One region of the Terrabacter sp. 01T434 genome, then DNA from elsewhere that is predicted to be linked to it. Evidence: riboswitches for the same ligand, from Rfam matches in the RefSeq annotation. Region 1 holds a riboswitch; each other region holds the start of a gene.
What was found. Region 1 has a riboswitch for cyclic di-AMP ahead of AC1DIW_RS20700 (CHAP domain-containing protein). Riboswitches for the same ligand answer to the same signal wherever they lie in the genome.
Positions count from the first base shown of each region.

Region 1 (4,548 bases):
CGGCCGACGGCTTCGTCAGCGCCAACCTCAAGCCCGTCGCCGGCAGTGGCGTCAACGGAAGCGGCACGGCCATGGTCGAGGTCAAGGGCAACCAGATCACCGTGACGATGGCCGCCAACGGCCTGCTCGCCGACAGCCCGCACGCCGCGCACATCCACTTCGCCGCTGCAGCCCGTCACGAGTGCCCCGCCCTGTCCGACGACAAGAACGGCGACGGCCACCTCAACACGACCGAGGGCGGCCCCGCCTACGGCGACATCGTCGTCTCGCTGACGAAGACCGGCGACACGAGCCCGAAGTCGGGTCTCGCCATCGACCGCTTCGACACCGCACCTGGCGGCAAGCTGACCTACCAGCGTGGGAGCATCGCGGTCTCGAGCGACGTCGCCCAGGCGATCTCCGCCGGAGAGTCCGTCGTCGTCATCCACGGCGTCGACTACAACAAGGACGGCAAGTACTCCGGCGACACGAAGAGCGACCTCATGCCCTCGCTCCCCACCGAGGCCACCGACCCGGCCCTGTGTGGCGCGCTGCGCGTCGCGCCCGCGGGCGGCATGCACACCGGCGGCGGCCTCGCCGCTGACGGTCTCAAGAGCGGCGGCATGAACAGCGTCGGCATGAACAGCGTCGGCATGACGAGCGGTGGGCAGAACGAGGCGCTCATGCTCGTGGGTGGCGCAGCCCTGCTCGCGGCCGGCGGGACCGGCGTCTTCGCCGCCCGTCGCGCGCGGACGCGCGCCTGAGCGACCGGGCCGGCTCGATGCCTGACCAGCCCGAGCGGCCGTCGTCGAGCGGTCGCCGCGTCACCGGCCGGATCACCAACCGGATCACCAACCGGATCACCCAGGGTGCCGCGGCGGCCCTCGCCGTCACCGCCGTCCTGCTCGTCGTCGGGATCGTCGCGCTCACGCTCGGTCTCCGGGGAACGCCTGGTCGGCCGCAGCCCGCAGCGGTGGGAGCGAGGAGCGCGGTGCCCACGGCATCCGCACCTCCCGCCCCCATCGACGCGGGTCCAACGGCGACCCCCGGTTCCGGTGGGCCGGGCGCGCCAGCGGCACCCCGCTCGGTGCCTGGTACGTCATCGCCCGCGAGGGGTGGGGCCAGCGGCATCGGGAACTTCCTCGAGGCCTCCGAGCCGACCGGGATCGAGATCCCGTCGATCGGCGTGCGTTCGACACACTTCGTGCCGCTCGGCATCCAGAGGGACGGGACGATCTCCGTCCCGGGAACGGCACAGGAGGTCGGGCTCTACGGCGCCGGGCCCACCCCGGGCCAGCTCGGACCCGCCGTCCTGGCCGCCCATGTCGACACGCCTTCGGGGGTGCCGGGCATCTTCTACGAGCTGAGCCGGGTGAAGGCGGGCGACGTCGTCAAGGTCTCCCGCCGCGACGGCTCGCACCTGACCTTCACGGTCGACCGGGTCGCAGCCTTCAAGAAGACGCAGTTCCCGACCGAGCTCGTCTACAAGGGCGACTTCACCCAGGCCGAGATCCGTCTCGTGACCTGCGGCGGACCGACCGACAGCCGCAACGAGTACCGCGACAACGTCGTCGTCTTCGGCCACCTCTCCACCGTCACCTGAGAGCCACGTCCTGTCTGGCGGCATGCGCCGGACGGGGACGGAGCGACTTATCAGTGGGCCCTCGACCCCGTTGCCCGTTTACCTGTGACCTACGTCTCATTCAGCGCCGGGTAAAGCCGCGGCAAAGACCTGCAAAGAGGACATTCAAGGATCTCTCCGGCGCCGCGTCGTTACCGTGGCGTGACATTTGCCAGTCGACTCGTTTAGTCTTCCGGGAGCCCGGCCACCAGGTCGGGCTCTCGCGAGGTGGACCGCCTAGTCCTGTCACCGCCTGGCGAGGGAGATCAAACCTTGTGACAGGAGCGGAGGAACCACACGTTTCTCCGGACGTCCGACGCAACGATTTCGGATGTCCTTGGGGTGAAGACCGCACCGCCGCACGACCTGATCGTGAGGTGGAGGCAGCCCGGGCACCTTTCCGCCCGAACCCGACAGCTAACTTCGTAGGCGCGGAGAGGCATCAAGCGTGAACTCAGAGAACATCCGCGGCCGCCACCGTGCACCGGGCCGTCACAACTCCCTTTACGAACTCAGGCTCCTCGCTCGTGAGTCGGCTCAGCCGGCCATGAAGGCCGGAGCCGTCGTGGCCGCCGCCGGCGGCCTCGTCGCCGCTTTCGCCAACCCGGCCAGCGCCGACACCCTGTCGACGGTCGCCGCCCCGGCCGCCGTCGGCCCGGCCCACGCGCCTGCTGCGGCCGCACCGACCGCGCTGTCGAAGATCGGCTACGCCCCCGCGGCGCAGCAGGTCGCTGCCCAGCGTGGCGCCAAGACGGCGCCGACGGTCATCGAGGACATCCAGGTCAAGGCCGCACGTGAGGCTGCTGCCGCCCAGGCTGCGGCCGCTCGCCAGGCCGCTGCCGCCGCCCGCCAGGCCGCTGCCGCACGCGCCTCGCGCGACCTGACCCGCACGACGCTCACGACGAGCACCTCGTCGACGAAGTCGAGCAGCAACACCGCCGTCCCCGGCGCCTCGTCGGGCATGCGCTCGTCGCACAACTGGGCCACCCCGGGCCAGTGCACGTGGGGCGCGCTCAACAAGTGGTACCAGTCCGAGGGCTACTACCCCGGTGGCTGGACCGGCAACGCGATGGCGTGGGCCTCTGGCGCCCGGTCCGCGGGCTACACCGTGGGCAGCATGCCGCGGACGCGTTCGATCATCGTCATGCAGCCCGGCGTCGCCGGCTCCTCCAGCGTGGGGCACGTCGGCTGGGTCACGGCCGTCAACGGCAACCAGGTGACGATCATCGAGATGAACGCGACGGCCGGCGCCTACAACTACGACACGCGCACCGTCACCCTCAGCTCGGGGATGCAGTTCATCTACGCGCCGTGACCGACGCGTCGATGGTTGCGGAGTTCCTCGCGAACTGAGCGCTGTCCGAAGGGGAGGATGCTGCGGCGTCCTCCCCTTCGGCATACCCCCGCCAACCCCTCGACAACCCCCGGCAACCCTGGACAAACGGGAATGTTCCTCCGGCTCTGCGCCTTGTCGCCCAGGTAGTTGAAACCTCCACCCGCTGCGGGTGGTTGCCGCCAACCACCACCGAACGAGTCACCCAAGAGTCACCGACAGTGAGGAGCAGGCCTGTGTCCACGGCCTTCGAGAGCATCCGCATCGGCCGCTGGGACCTCCCCCAGCGTTTCGTCATGGCACCGCTGACGCGCAACCGCGCGGGCGAGGGCCAGGCGCCGACCGAGCTCAACGCCGAGTACTACGGCCAGCGCGCCAGCGCCGGCCTTCTCATCACCGAGGGCACCCAGCCGAGCGCCGTTGGCCAGGGCTACCTCGACACCCCCGGCATCCACTCCGACGAGCAGGTCGCCGGCTGGCGCCTCGTCGCGGACGCCGTGCACGCAGGCGGGGGCCACGTGGTCGTCCAGCTCATGCACGCCGGTCGCATCGCGCACCCCGACAACAAGGGCGGCCTCGAGAGCGTCGCCCCGAGCGCCATCGCCGCGCCGGGCGAGATCGTGACCGCGAAGGGTCAGCAGGCGTATGCCGTCCCGCGCGCCCTCGAGACCGACGAGATCCCCGCGCTCGTGGCGGAGTTCGTCCACGCTGCGCGCCAGGCCGTCGCGGCCGGGCTCGACGGCGTCGAGGTTCACGCCGCCAACGGCTACCTGCCGCACCAGTTCCTCGCGCCGTCGAGCAACCAGCGCACCGACGCCTACGGCGGCTCGCCGGAGAACCGTGCGCGCCTCGTCGTCGAGATCACCAAGGCCGTGGCCGAGGCGATCGGCGCCGACCGGGTCGGCATCCGCATCTCGCCCGCCCACAACATCCAGGGCGTGCTCGAGGAGGACGAGGCCGACACCGCGGCCACCTACGAGTCCCTCGTCGAGGGCATCGCGCCGCTCGGGCTCGCCTACCTCAGCATCCTCGGCGACCCGGAGTCCGACATCGTCCGCGACCTGCGCAAGCGCTTCGGCGGGCCGATCATCCTCAACACCGGCTTCTCGTCGGTGACGAACCTCGCGGAGGTCGAGGACATCCTCGAGCGCGACCTCGGTGACGTCGTGGCGGTGGGCCGCGAGTTCCTCGCCAACCCGGACCTCGTCCGCCGCTGGCGCGAGGGAGCCCCGCTCAACGAGCCGAACCCGCAGACCTTCTACGGCGGCGGCGCCGAGGGCTACACGGACTACCCCACCCTCCCCTGAGACCGCCTGGATCGCCGCGCCAGCTCCGCCCCGGCGGACTTGGCGCGGCGATCTGGCCCCCCGACCTCGCGCAAGTCCACCCCGGCGGACTTGATGCGGCGATCTGGCCCCTCCCGAGCTCACCAGGTCCACCCCGGCGGACTTGCGCGAGGGTCATGTGGGCTCGGGTGGATCCTGCCCCGGGGCCACCGGGTCGCCCAGAGGTCGCTGGACCCAGGTGACGTCTCGCGCGGCACCGAACTTCCAGCCGATGCCGCGGTAGGTCCCGATCGGCTCGAAACCCATCGCCGCGTGCAGCCGTGCGCTCG
Region 1 is NZ_JBFTPP010000012.1:112,867-117,414, reverse strand. Features, by position in the region: gene AC1DIW_RS20710 (hypothetical protein) at 1-743, shown strand, start outside; gene AC1DIW_RS20705 (sortase domain-containing protein) at 761-1,582, shown strand; cyclic di-AMP (ydaO/yuaA leader) riboswitch at 1,858-2,044, shown strand; gene AC1DIW_RS20700 (CHAP domain-containing protein) at 2,148-2,915, shown strand; gene AC1DIW_RS20695 (alkene reductase) at 3,170-4,240, shown strand; gene AC1DIW_RS20690 (N-acetyltransferase family protein) at 4,394-4,548, opposite strand, start outside.

Region 2 (4,548 bases), on a different contig from region 1:
GGGCGAAGCCCGTCTGCAGAGCCACCTCGAGCTCGCTCTTCACATGCTGCGGGCCTCGGCCGCGACCGCGCACGACCACGGGCTGGTCGCCCTTGAACTGACCGCTCTGGCGGAGTCGTGCATTCCTGCGATTGCCGAAGGCCGGCTCACCGAGGTCCACGACGTCGCCGTCGACGTGCTGGAGCGGGCCTCCGAACGAGGCTGGGCCGGCCTCGTGACGCTGGCACCGGCCGTCGCCTACCTCGGCTGGCTCGACTACTGGAGGGGTGACCTGACCCAAGCCCGGTCACAGCTCGAGCGAAGCCTGTCGATGGTGCTGCCGTTCGACAGGGAGCTGCGCGGGCTCACGCTGAACTTCCACGTCACGACATGCCTGGCGCTTGGTGACGCCAGAGCGGCTCGAGCCAGCATCACCGCCATCAGGGCGATGTCCGGGTCCGGGACGGTCCCGCCATGGTGGCCGTCGATGCTCGACGGGCTGGAGGGACTGGCCCTCATCGCCGAGGGCAAGCCGCGCGAGGCAGCCGCGCTCGCCTCGTCCGCCCTGGCGGGGCCCGAGTACGGACTCGCCCAAGCCCACCGGGCCAAGGTCCTGCTGCTCGCGGGGGATCCTGCGGCGGCGCTGGCGGAACTGGACCGGGTGCCCATCAGCACCACGTTGGTGCACATCACCTGCCTGTCGCGCTGCATCGAGGCAGAAGCCCGGGCGATGCTGGGTCAGGCCGACGCCCACGCCTCACTCGAACACGCGCTGGCCGCGGCTGAACCCGACCAGCTCTACGGGCCGTTCATCGCTGGGGGCAACCGGATGGTGGACTTGCTCCGGGCCCACCTGCGGCACGGGACCGGCCACCACGCTGCACTCACTCAGGTGCTCTCGCGCCTTTCGAGGCCGCGCGAGAACCACGGTCTCGGGTCGAGTGCGCGCCTCACCGACCGCGAACGCGTGATCCTGCAGTACCTCGCAACCACCCTCACCAACGCCGAGATCGCCGAGGCCGAGTTCATCTCGCTGCACACCACCAAGACGCACGTAGCGCACATCTACCAGAAGCTCGGCGTCAACAGCCGCCGCGCCGCCATCCGCCGGGCGACAGAGTTGGGGCTCTACTAAGGACGCGACGTCACCGCCCCATCTGCCGTCTCCCGCGACAGACTCGGTTTCGAGGTGCTGATGGACACCGACTCGCAGAGGGCAACTCCGAGATCAGCCCCAAGCCACCTCCATGCCCGCGAAACCGCAGGTAGGGGCCCTGTTGCTCGATCTGAGCACGGAGCTGGCGAGGGGACTCGAACCCCTAACCGCCTGTTTACAAGACAGGTGCGCTACCAATTGCGCCACGCCAGCACGCCCGGGCGCGAGCGCCGCGGACGGGCGAAAGCGTAACCGAGCCCAGCGGCATACATGCAAACCGACGGGCCTCGGACGCGCTTCGCGCCGGCGACGGGCTCGCCGTCCGGGAACGAGAGAACGGCCCCGCGCAACCCAGGGGTTGGTGGCGCGGGGCCGTCCGGCTCAGTTGTATCAAAAACTCACGGAAGACGCAGCGTCTGACCCACGAAGATCAGGTTCGGGTTGGTGACGCGCGCTCCGTTCGCCTTCCAGAGGGCCTGCCAGCCACCGGCCACGTGGTAGCGCTGGGCGAGCTTGCCGAGGGTGTCACCGCTGTGCACGGTGATCTGGGCGCCCTTGGCCGTGTTCCTCGCGACCGGCGCGGCGGCGTACGTCTTCTTCTTGCTGACCGACTTCTTGACGGTCGACGTCGTGACCTTCTTCGTCGTCGTCAGCGGCGCGCGCGTGGTGGAACGCGAGACCGTGATCTGGCTCGAGGTCGCGCCGCCGTTGGCACGCGTCAGACCGGCGCGGACCGAGCACACCGGCCAGGCGCCGGGGCCCTGGGTGGCGAGGACGCGCTGGGCGACCGCGATCTGCTGGTCCCGCGTGGCGAGGTCGGCGCGCGGGGCGTAGGCCGTGCCGCCGAAGCCGCTCCACGTGCTCGGCGTGAACTGGAGGCCTCCGTAGAAGCCGTTGCCCGTGTTGATGGCCCAGTTGCCGCTGGACTCACACGCAGCGACGGCGTCCCAGACCGAGGATGCCTTGGCCGATCCGGCCGTGGCCAGGCCGCCGATGATGGTGGCCGCTCCGGCGATGCCGACTCCCGCGATGCGCTGCTTGACCGAGATCTTCTTGGCAGCAGCATGCTTGGACAGGTACTGCATGGTGGTGATTCCTTCCTGACGCGCGCCTGCGGGGTTAGCTGTCGGGTTGGGGCGTCAGGTGCCCTGTCGCAGAAGCGACTTCACCCCCAGGCCAGTTCTCGTCCTCATTGACACGTGCTTCGACACACATGCACTCACTGGCCACACTGGGTCCCCCGTCCTCGCCCGGCCCACGGGTGTGGGCTACATCCCTGGCTGGCGAGGCTCGGCGCGCTCAGGGAACGGATTTGATGGGTGTCCATGTGAAGTTGTGGGAGCGTACGTGTGGAGCCGGACGCGACGAAGCGAGCCGGGAACCAAGTGGTGAAGTTCCCGTTCCGGCCGAGGCCGGGTTCCGCCGAGCACTGACGGTACGTGACGATGTCACCTCGCACAACCCAAGCCGAGACACTTCCGTGATCTTTTTCGGAGCCGCTGCCGACGCTGGTGCGCTACGGGACACAGGAGTGGCACAGAGGTCTCTGGCGAGCCCCACAGGCAGCTCCGGAACGCCTCAGGCTCGCAGCGTTCCGGTCGTCACGGCCCGAAAGGACTGCCGGAGAAGGGTTTCCACGTGAGGCTCGCGCCGTGTCGCAACGCCACCAGCGCAGCGACGAGACCCAGGACGACGAAGAGCCCTCCCACGATCTGAGACGCCAGGCCGACGGGCACGAGGCGTCGCACCATCGAGCGCGACCCACGCCGCAGCGAGGCGCCACCTGGACCCCACCACAGCATGAGCAGGCCCAGGACGCCGCCGACGGCGAGGGTGATCGGTGCGCCGGGGCCGAGCTCCGTGCCTTGCGTGCCGGCGAGGAGCAGGGCGGTGGCGAACACACCGGCCAGCGCCACGGCGACGGGCAGCAGCAGCCCCACCACGGTCGCGATGGTGCCGACGACGAGGTGCCACGGACTCGAGACGACGGCGAACGGCACGTCGCTGCGCCGCCGCCCGAAGTCGTAGCGCCGCAGCACCAGGGCGGTGACGGAGCGGTCGGTGGCGCGGGCGAGCGCGGACAGGGCCACGAGCGCGACGAGCGCGATGCCCGGCCACGCCATGAGGGCACCGATCCACGCGGCGCTGACCGCGGCCAGCAGCCCGGTGCGCATCGGCAGGCCGATGCGCGGGTCGCCCTCGCGCGGGGCGGGCTCCTCCTCGTCCCACTCCTCCTCGGGCCAGTAGCCGCCCCCCGGGCCGTCATCGACGTCCCCGTGGTCGTATGCCGTGAGGTCGGGTGCCGGGGCACGCGGGCCGGTCGGGGGCGGGGCCCACCGCGCCGCCGTGTCGGCCCCGCGGTGCGCCGTCGGGAGCGCGACGGGCGGCCCGGCCGGGGGCGGGAGGGGCGGCATGACCGCCGTGCTGCCGCCCTGGACGACCTGGGTGTCGCCCGGGACCGCACCCGAGCCACCCGGGCCGCCCGACCGGCCGTCGTCCCAGAGGCCGCCGCTCGGCGTCGGGACCGTCGCGGCCCGTCCTGCGGCGTAGAGCTCGAGGGCGGCGATCACCTCGTCGGCGTGCGGACGCAACCTCGGGTCCGGTGAGAGCGACGCGCGAAGGAGGGGCACGAGGCGCGGGTCGACCCCGTCGAGGTCGACGTCGCCGGCCCGGACGCGGGTGAGGACGGCGTCCATCCGGGCGCGGCCGAAGGGCGGTCGTCCCGACGCGGCATACGTGATCGTGGCGGCCCAGCCCCACCAGTCGGTGGCGTCGGTGATCGCGGCGCCCTCGACGAGCTCGGGCGAGAGGTAGCCCGGTGTTCCCATGACCAGCCCGCCGACGGTGTGGCGCACGTCGTCCTGCAGGTGGGCGATGCCGAAGTCGATGAGCACGGGTTCGCCGTCCTCGATGAGGACGTTGCCCGGCTTGATGTCACGGTGGACGACACCGCACGCGTGGATCGAGCGGATCGCCTCGGCGATGCCCCGGGCGAGGCGCAGCAGGTCGGCCGGTGCCAGCGGGCCGCGCTCCTCGACGACCTCGTCGAGCGCCGGGCCGGGGACGTAGCGGGTCACGATGTAGGGCCGCGGGGCCATGACGTCGGCGTCGATGACGCTCGCGACGCGGGCGTCGCGGATGCGCGAGAGGGTGTCGACCTCGCGGGAGAGCCGCTGGCGCGCGTCGGCGTCATGGGCGACGTGGGCGCGCAGCACCTTGATCGCGACGGCGCGACCACGCGGGTCGAGGGCGAGGTGCACGACCCCCATGCCCCCCTCGCCGATCTCCTCGATGAGGCGGTAGGGGCCGAGCCGCTGCTCGAAACCGGGGCCTCCGGACCGCGCCCCCGCGGGTCCGCCGGTGCGGGGCCCGGTGCGCGCGCCGGGCCGAGGGGTGGGCACCCGCTCGGTCCG
Region 2 is NZ_JBFTPP010000001.1:80,781-85,328, reverse strand. Features, by position in the region: gene AC1DIW_RS00425 (winged helix-turn-helix domain-containing protein) at 1-1,114, shown strand, start outside; tRNA gene AC1DIW_RS00420 (tRNA-Thr) at 1,276-1,348, opposite strand; gene AC1DIW_RS00415 (transglycosylase family protein) at 1,534-2,220, opposite strand; cyclic di-AMP (ydaO/yuaA leader) riboswitch at 2,227-2,415, opposite strand; gene AC1DIW_RS00410 (serine/threonine-protein kinase) at 2,737-4,548, opposite strand, start outside.
Region 2: linked by a shared signal. The riboswitch ahead of AC1DIW_RS00415 (transglycosylase family protein) and the one ahead of AC1DIW_RS20700 (CHAP domain-containing protein) in region 1 are both predicted to bind cyclic di-AMP.

Region 3 (4,548 bases), on a different contig from region 1:
ATGCGTGACGCGGTGCGGGCGGAGTTCGCGAAGGTCGGCTGGCCCGATCCGACACGTGTTGCGGTCGGCTTCGACAGCTCGAATCGTGTCGAAGCAGCAGGTGGTTTCGCCTACTTCAAGTGACGAGGCGGACCGCGGTCCGTCAGCAGGACGTCGTGGGATCCCGGACCGCGACTAGCGTGCGCGGCATCATCCGCAGAGGCTGATCCGCCGGCCACGGCAAGCGATGGCCGCCCTGCTCCCCCAGCCGGGTCCCGTGATGCCGGGCTGGCACATCAGGCGTCGCGAGCACCCGTGCTCCCACCGAGGACGGGCACCTCGAGTCGACGCCATCGTCACGCAGATCCACCGCACCGCGCGTCCCCGGCCGCAGACATCGACGGGGCCTTCCAGCCCGTTCTCGTGCCCAAGCGGCTCCAGACGGTTCCCCAGGGCCCCCAGGCGACGGCGCACATCTCACCCGAGACGGGCGATGCGTCCTCCCTTGCGGCGACCGAGTCTGGAGTTGTGGGCCTGGCTGTCAGGCCACACATCACGTCCCTCGGCGACGCACCTGCGCTCTCTCGGCAGGCCGGCGCCCGACGGACACGAGCCTAGGGAGCAACGCATGGACTCCATGACCAACAGCTTCGGGGAGGTCCTCCTCTGGAGCTTCTGGTTCTTCATCTGGATCGCCGCCATCATGGTGTGGTTCCGGTGCATCTTCGACCTCTTCAGCGACTCCGAGCTCAGCGGCTGGGCCAAGGCCGGCTGGTCCATCGTCCTGATCTTCCTGCCCTGGCTCGGCGCCCTCATCTACCTGATCGCCCGCGGCCGGAGCATGACGAAGCGGCAGATGTCCGCCGCGGCCGAGCGGCAGGCCGCGCAGGCCGACTACATCCAGCAGGTAGCGGGGACGAGCACCACCACCCCTGCCTCGCAGATCGCCGACGCCAAGGCCTTGCTCGACTCGGGAACCATCACCCAGTCGGAGTTCGACGGGCTCAAGGCGAAGGCCCTCGCCTGACGCCGTCCGCCCGACCAAAGTTTTCCACGACCGAGAGGAACGCACCATGTCAGACGAAACGCCACTGATCGACACCATCGCGGACATGACCGCCGCATCCGTCGTACGGGCGAACCTCAGCCCCGAGGTGCTCATGCTCGTACGCCTGGCCGCGCTGGCGGCCGTCGACGCCCCCGCCAGTTCTTACGTGCTCAACATCGCGGCGGCCGCCGACACCGAGCTGACGCTGGAGGACGCCCAGAGCGTGCTCGTTGCCGTGGCGCCCATCATCGGCGGCCCCAAGGCCATGTCAGCCGGCGAGAAGATCACCACGACCCTCGGCCTGATGATCGCCACCGCGGTCCAGGCGGAGCTCGAGGCGGAGGCGCAGGCCGGAGGCGCCGCAGACGACACCTGACCGTGGTCCGGCGGCCCGGCGGCCCGGCGAAGGTCAGACGGTCTGGGTGGCCACCCCGCGCAGGAGCGCGAGGTAGTCCTCGACCGGATGTGCCCCCGACACCGCGGCATACCCGTTGGCGACGACGAACGGTGTCGCCGTGACTCCCATGGACCGCGCCTGCTCCTCGTCGGCCCGCACGTGCTCGGCATACGTCTCGGAGGCGAGGACCGCGGAGACGCGACGCTCGTCGAGTCCGCACTCGGCCGCAAGGCGCTGCAGGACCTCGTGGTCGTCGATGGCGAGGCCTTCGGTGAAGTGGGCCGCGTGGAAGCGCTCGACCGCGGCCGACCGCAGGGCCGGCCCACCCATCTCCCCGGCGAGGGCGCACAGCCGGTGGGCGTCGAAGGTGTTGGCGCGCACCGCGCGGTCCCAGTCGAAGACGAGGTCGTCAGCCTGGGCCACCTCGCTGGCCTTGGCGTTGAGGAGCCGACCGGCGCCCGCGTCACCGTGCTGCATCGACAGGTGCTCGTCCACGGGCACCTGGCCGCCCACCGGCACGTCGGGGTGCAGCTCGAAGGAGCGCAGGCGCACGCTGACGTCGTGCGGTCGCTCGAAGGCTGCGACGGCAGCCTCGACGCGGCGCTTGGCGATCCAGGAGTACGGGCAGGTCAGGTCGCCCCAGAGGTCGAGCTCGATGAGGGTCGTGGACTCGGCAGCAGGCTGGTCGGTCATCGACTCAGTCAACCACGGGCGCCTGCCGGGCCGGGAGATGCGTGATGCCCCCACCGACGTCGGTGGGGGCATCACGTATGCGGCGTGAGAGGTGTCGCTCAGAAGCGGCCGTAGCCCGAGGGCGTGGTCCAGATCGAGTGGTTGCCGACCGTCGTGCCGGAACGCTGGGCGTCGATCAGGCGGCCCGGGCTGACGTAGATGCCCACGTGGTAGGCAGGCGTACCGAAGAACACCAGGTCGCCGGGGCTGGGGCTGCTGACCCGCGTGGCCGCCGACTGCTGGGCCGAGGCCGTGCGCGGGATCGAGATGCCGGCCTGGCGGTAGACGTACGAGGTGAAGCCCGAGCAGTCGAAGCCGGAGGGGGTGGTGCCGCCGTAGACGTAGGGCACACCGAAGAGCGACTGCGCGATGCCGACGATGCCGCTGGCACTCGGGGCAGGTGCCGGGGCGGGGGCCGCAGCCGGAGCGGCGTTGAGCGCGGGGCGCTGGGCCGAGGTGGAGCGCGAGGCGCGCTGCGTGGCGGCCTGACGAGCAGCGGCGGCCTGCGCGGCGGCGGCCTGGTCGGCTGCAGCCTGCTTCGCGGCCTGGGCTGCGGCCAGCTCATCGGCGGCCTTCTGCTGGGCGGCACGCTCGGTCTTGACCTGGATGTCCTCGATCACGAGGGGCTTGACCTGGGCCTGCTTGAGGGCGGGCGCGGCGTAGCCGATCGAGGACAGGGCGTTGCCGGCAGCCGGGGTGCCGACCTGCGGGCCCACTGCGGCGGGCGCGGTGACGCTGCTCGTGCCGTCGGCGGCGTTCGCCGTGCCGGCGAACGAGGCGACGAGGCCACCCGTGGCCGCCACGATCGCGGCGCCCTTCACGGCGGGCTGAGCAGACTCCTTGGCGATCGTCTTGAGCTCTGCGATCGCGTTGAATCGACCGGGGGCGCGATGGCGCCCGGGAACGTTCTGAGCCACGGTTGACCTCTCGACGCCTGCGAGGTGAGCTGTCGGGTTCGGGCTGGAGGTACTGCCCGGCCTTCGCTCGGACCAGGTTCGGTCCACGGAGGGCTTCACCCCAAGGGCGTCTCTCGACGCCCGGAGAAAGTGGTTCCCCCGCTCCTGCCATGCGGTTCGTGCCGAGCCACGTGGTCGATGGCAGGACTAGGCGGTTCGACCCGGGGCACTCGCTCGACGGGGAGAGCAAGTTCGCCCACCGTACCCAAGTCAGTGGGCCTTGTCACCCCGATGCCACGCGGAAGTAAAGGATTTTCAAACACTCGGCCAAGATGTGGCATAACCACACATATCGACCGTGCAATGCCGGGCAAACCCTGACGACTCCCGCTGGTCAGACGGACTGGCAGAAGACGTGGACGGCGACCGTGTAGGGCAGGGAGACGCCCGTGGACGGCTCGCTGCCCTCCCGGACGGCGACGACACGGGCACCGTCGCGCACGACCGCGACCCGGGCGCCGGGCATCACCCCCGCGCTCGTCAGCAGCGCCAGCGCCTCGGGGTCGACCTGCACGGGCTCGCCGATGCGCCGGATCGTCACGACCGCGGGGGCGTCGCCGACGGCGGCGGCCAAGGTGACCAGGCCGGTGAGGAAGTCCGCGTCCTGGCGCACGCCCAGCTCGTCGAGCCCCGGGATGGGGTTGCCGTAGGGCGACTCGAGACCCTCGCCGATGAGGCCGAGGATCTTGCGCTCGACCTTCTCGGACATGACGTGCTCCCACCGGCAGGCCTCGTCGTGGGCGTACTCCCACTCGAGGCCGATGACGTCGACGAGCAGGCGCTCGGCCAGCCGGTGCTTGCGCATGACACGGGTGGCGAGCAGCCGTCCGTGGTCGGACAGCTCGAGGTGACGGTCGCCCGAGACGGCGACGAGCCCGTCGCGCTCCATGCGGGCCACCGTCTGCGACACGGTGGGGCCCGAGTGGCCGAGACGCTCCGCGATGCGCGCGCGCAGGGGCACGATGCCCTCCTCCTCGAGCTCGAAGATGGTGCGCAGGTACATCTCGGTGGTGTCGATCAGGTCCGTCACGGTCATACCTTCTCAGAGTCGGGGAGCGCTCACGGACCGCTCGTCGCCGGGTCACGATCGCGAACCCGGGTCGGGTCGTGCCGTGGCACCCAGAGGCGCAGCCAGCCGGCCCCGACGACGGCACCCGCACCGAGCACCACGGCGGAGGCACCGAGGGACATGATGGCGCTCAGCCCTGACAACGCCAGCGGGCCCGCGGCCCTTCCCAGGTCGGCGCAGAGGCGCCAGCCGCCGAGGAACTGGGCTCGCCCGTCCGCGGGGGACGCGTCCGCCCCGAGGGTCATGATGAGGCCTGCCCCGAGACCGTTGCCGATGCCGAGCACCGTGGCGGCGGCCGTCACGGCCACGAGGCTCGTCGCCAGCGGCATCAGGGCCATCCCCAGACCGAGCACGAGCATGCTCGGCA
Region 3 is NZ_JBFTPP010000005.1:293,232-297,779, forward strand. Features, by position in the region: gene AC1DIW_RS12580 (hypothetical protein) at 1-123, shown strand, start outside; gene AC1DIW_RS12585 (SHOCT domain-containing protein) at 608-1,006, shown strand; gene AC1DIW_RS12590 (carboxymuconolactone decarboxylase) at 1,053-1,403, shown strand; gene AC1DIW_RS12595 (DsbA family oxidoreductase) at 1,437-2,117, opposite strand; gene AC1DIW_RS12600 (C40 family peptidase) at 2,216-3,073, opposite strand; cyclic di-AMP (ydaO/yuaA leader) riboswitch at 3,076-3,240, opposite strand; gene AC1DIW_RS12605 (iron-dependent transcriptional repressor DtxR) at 3,447-4,142, opposite strand; gene AC1DIW_RS12610 (MFS transporter) at 4,172-4,548, opposite strand, start outside.
Region 3: linked by a shared signal. The riboswitch ahead of AC1DIW_RS12600 (C40 family peptidase) and the one ahead of AC1DIW_RS20700 (CHAP domain-containing protein) in region 1 are both predicted to bind cyclic di-AMP.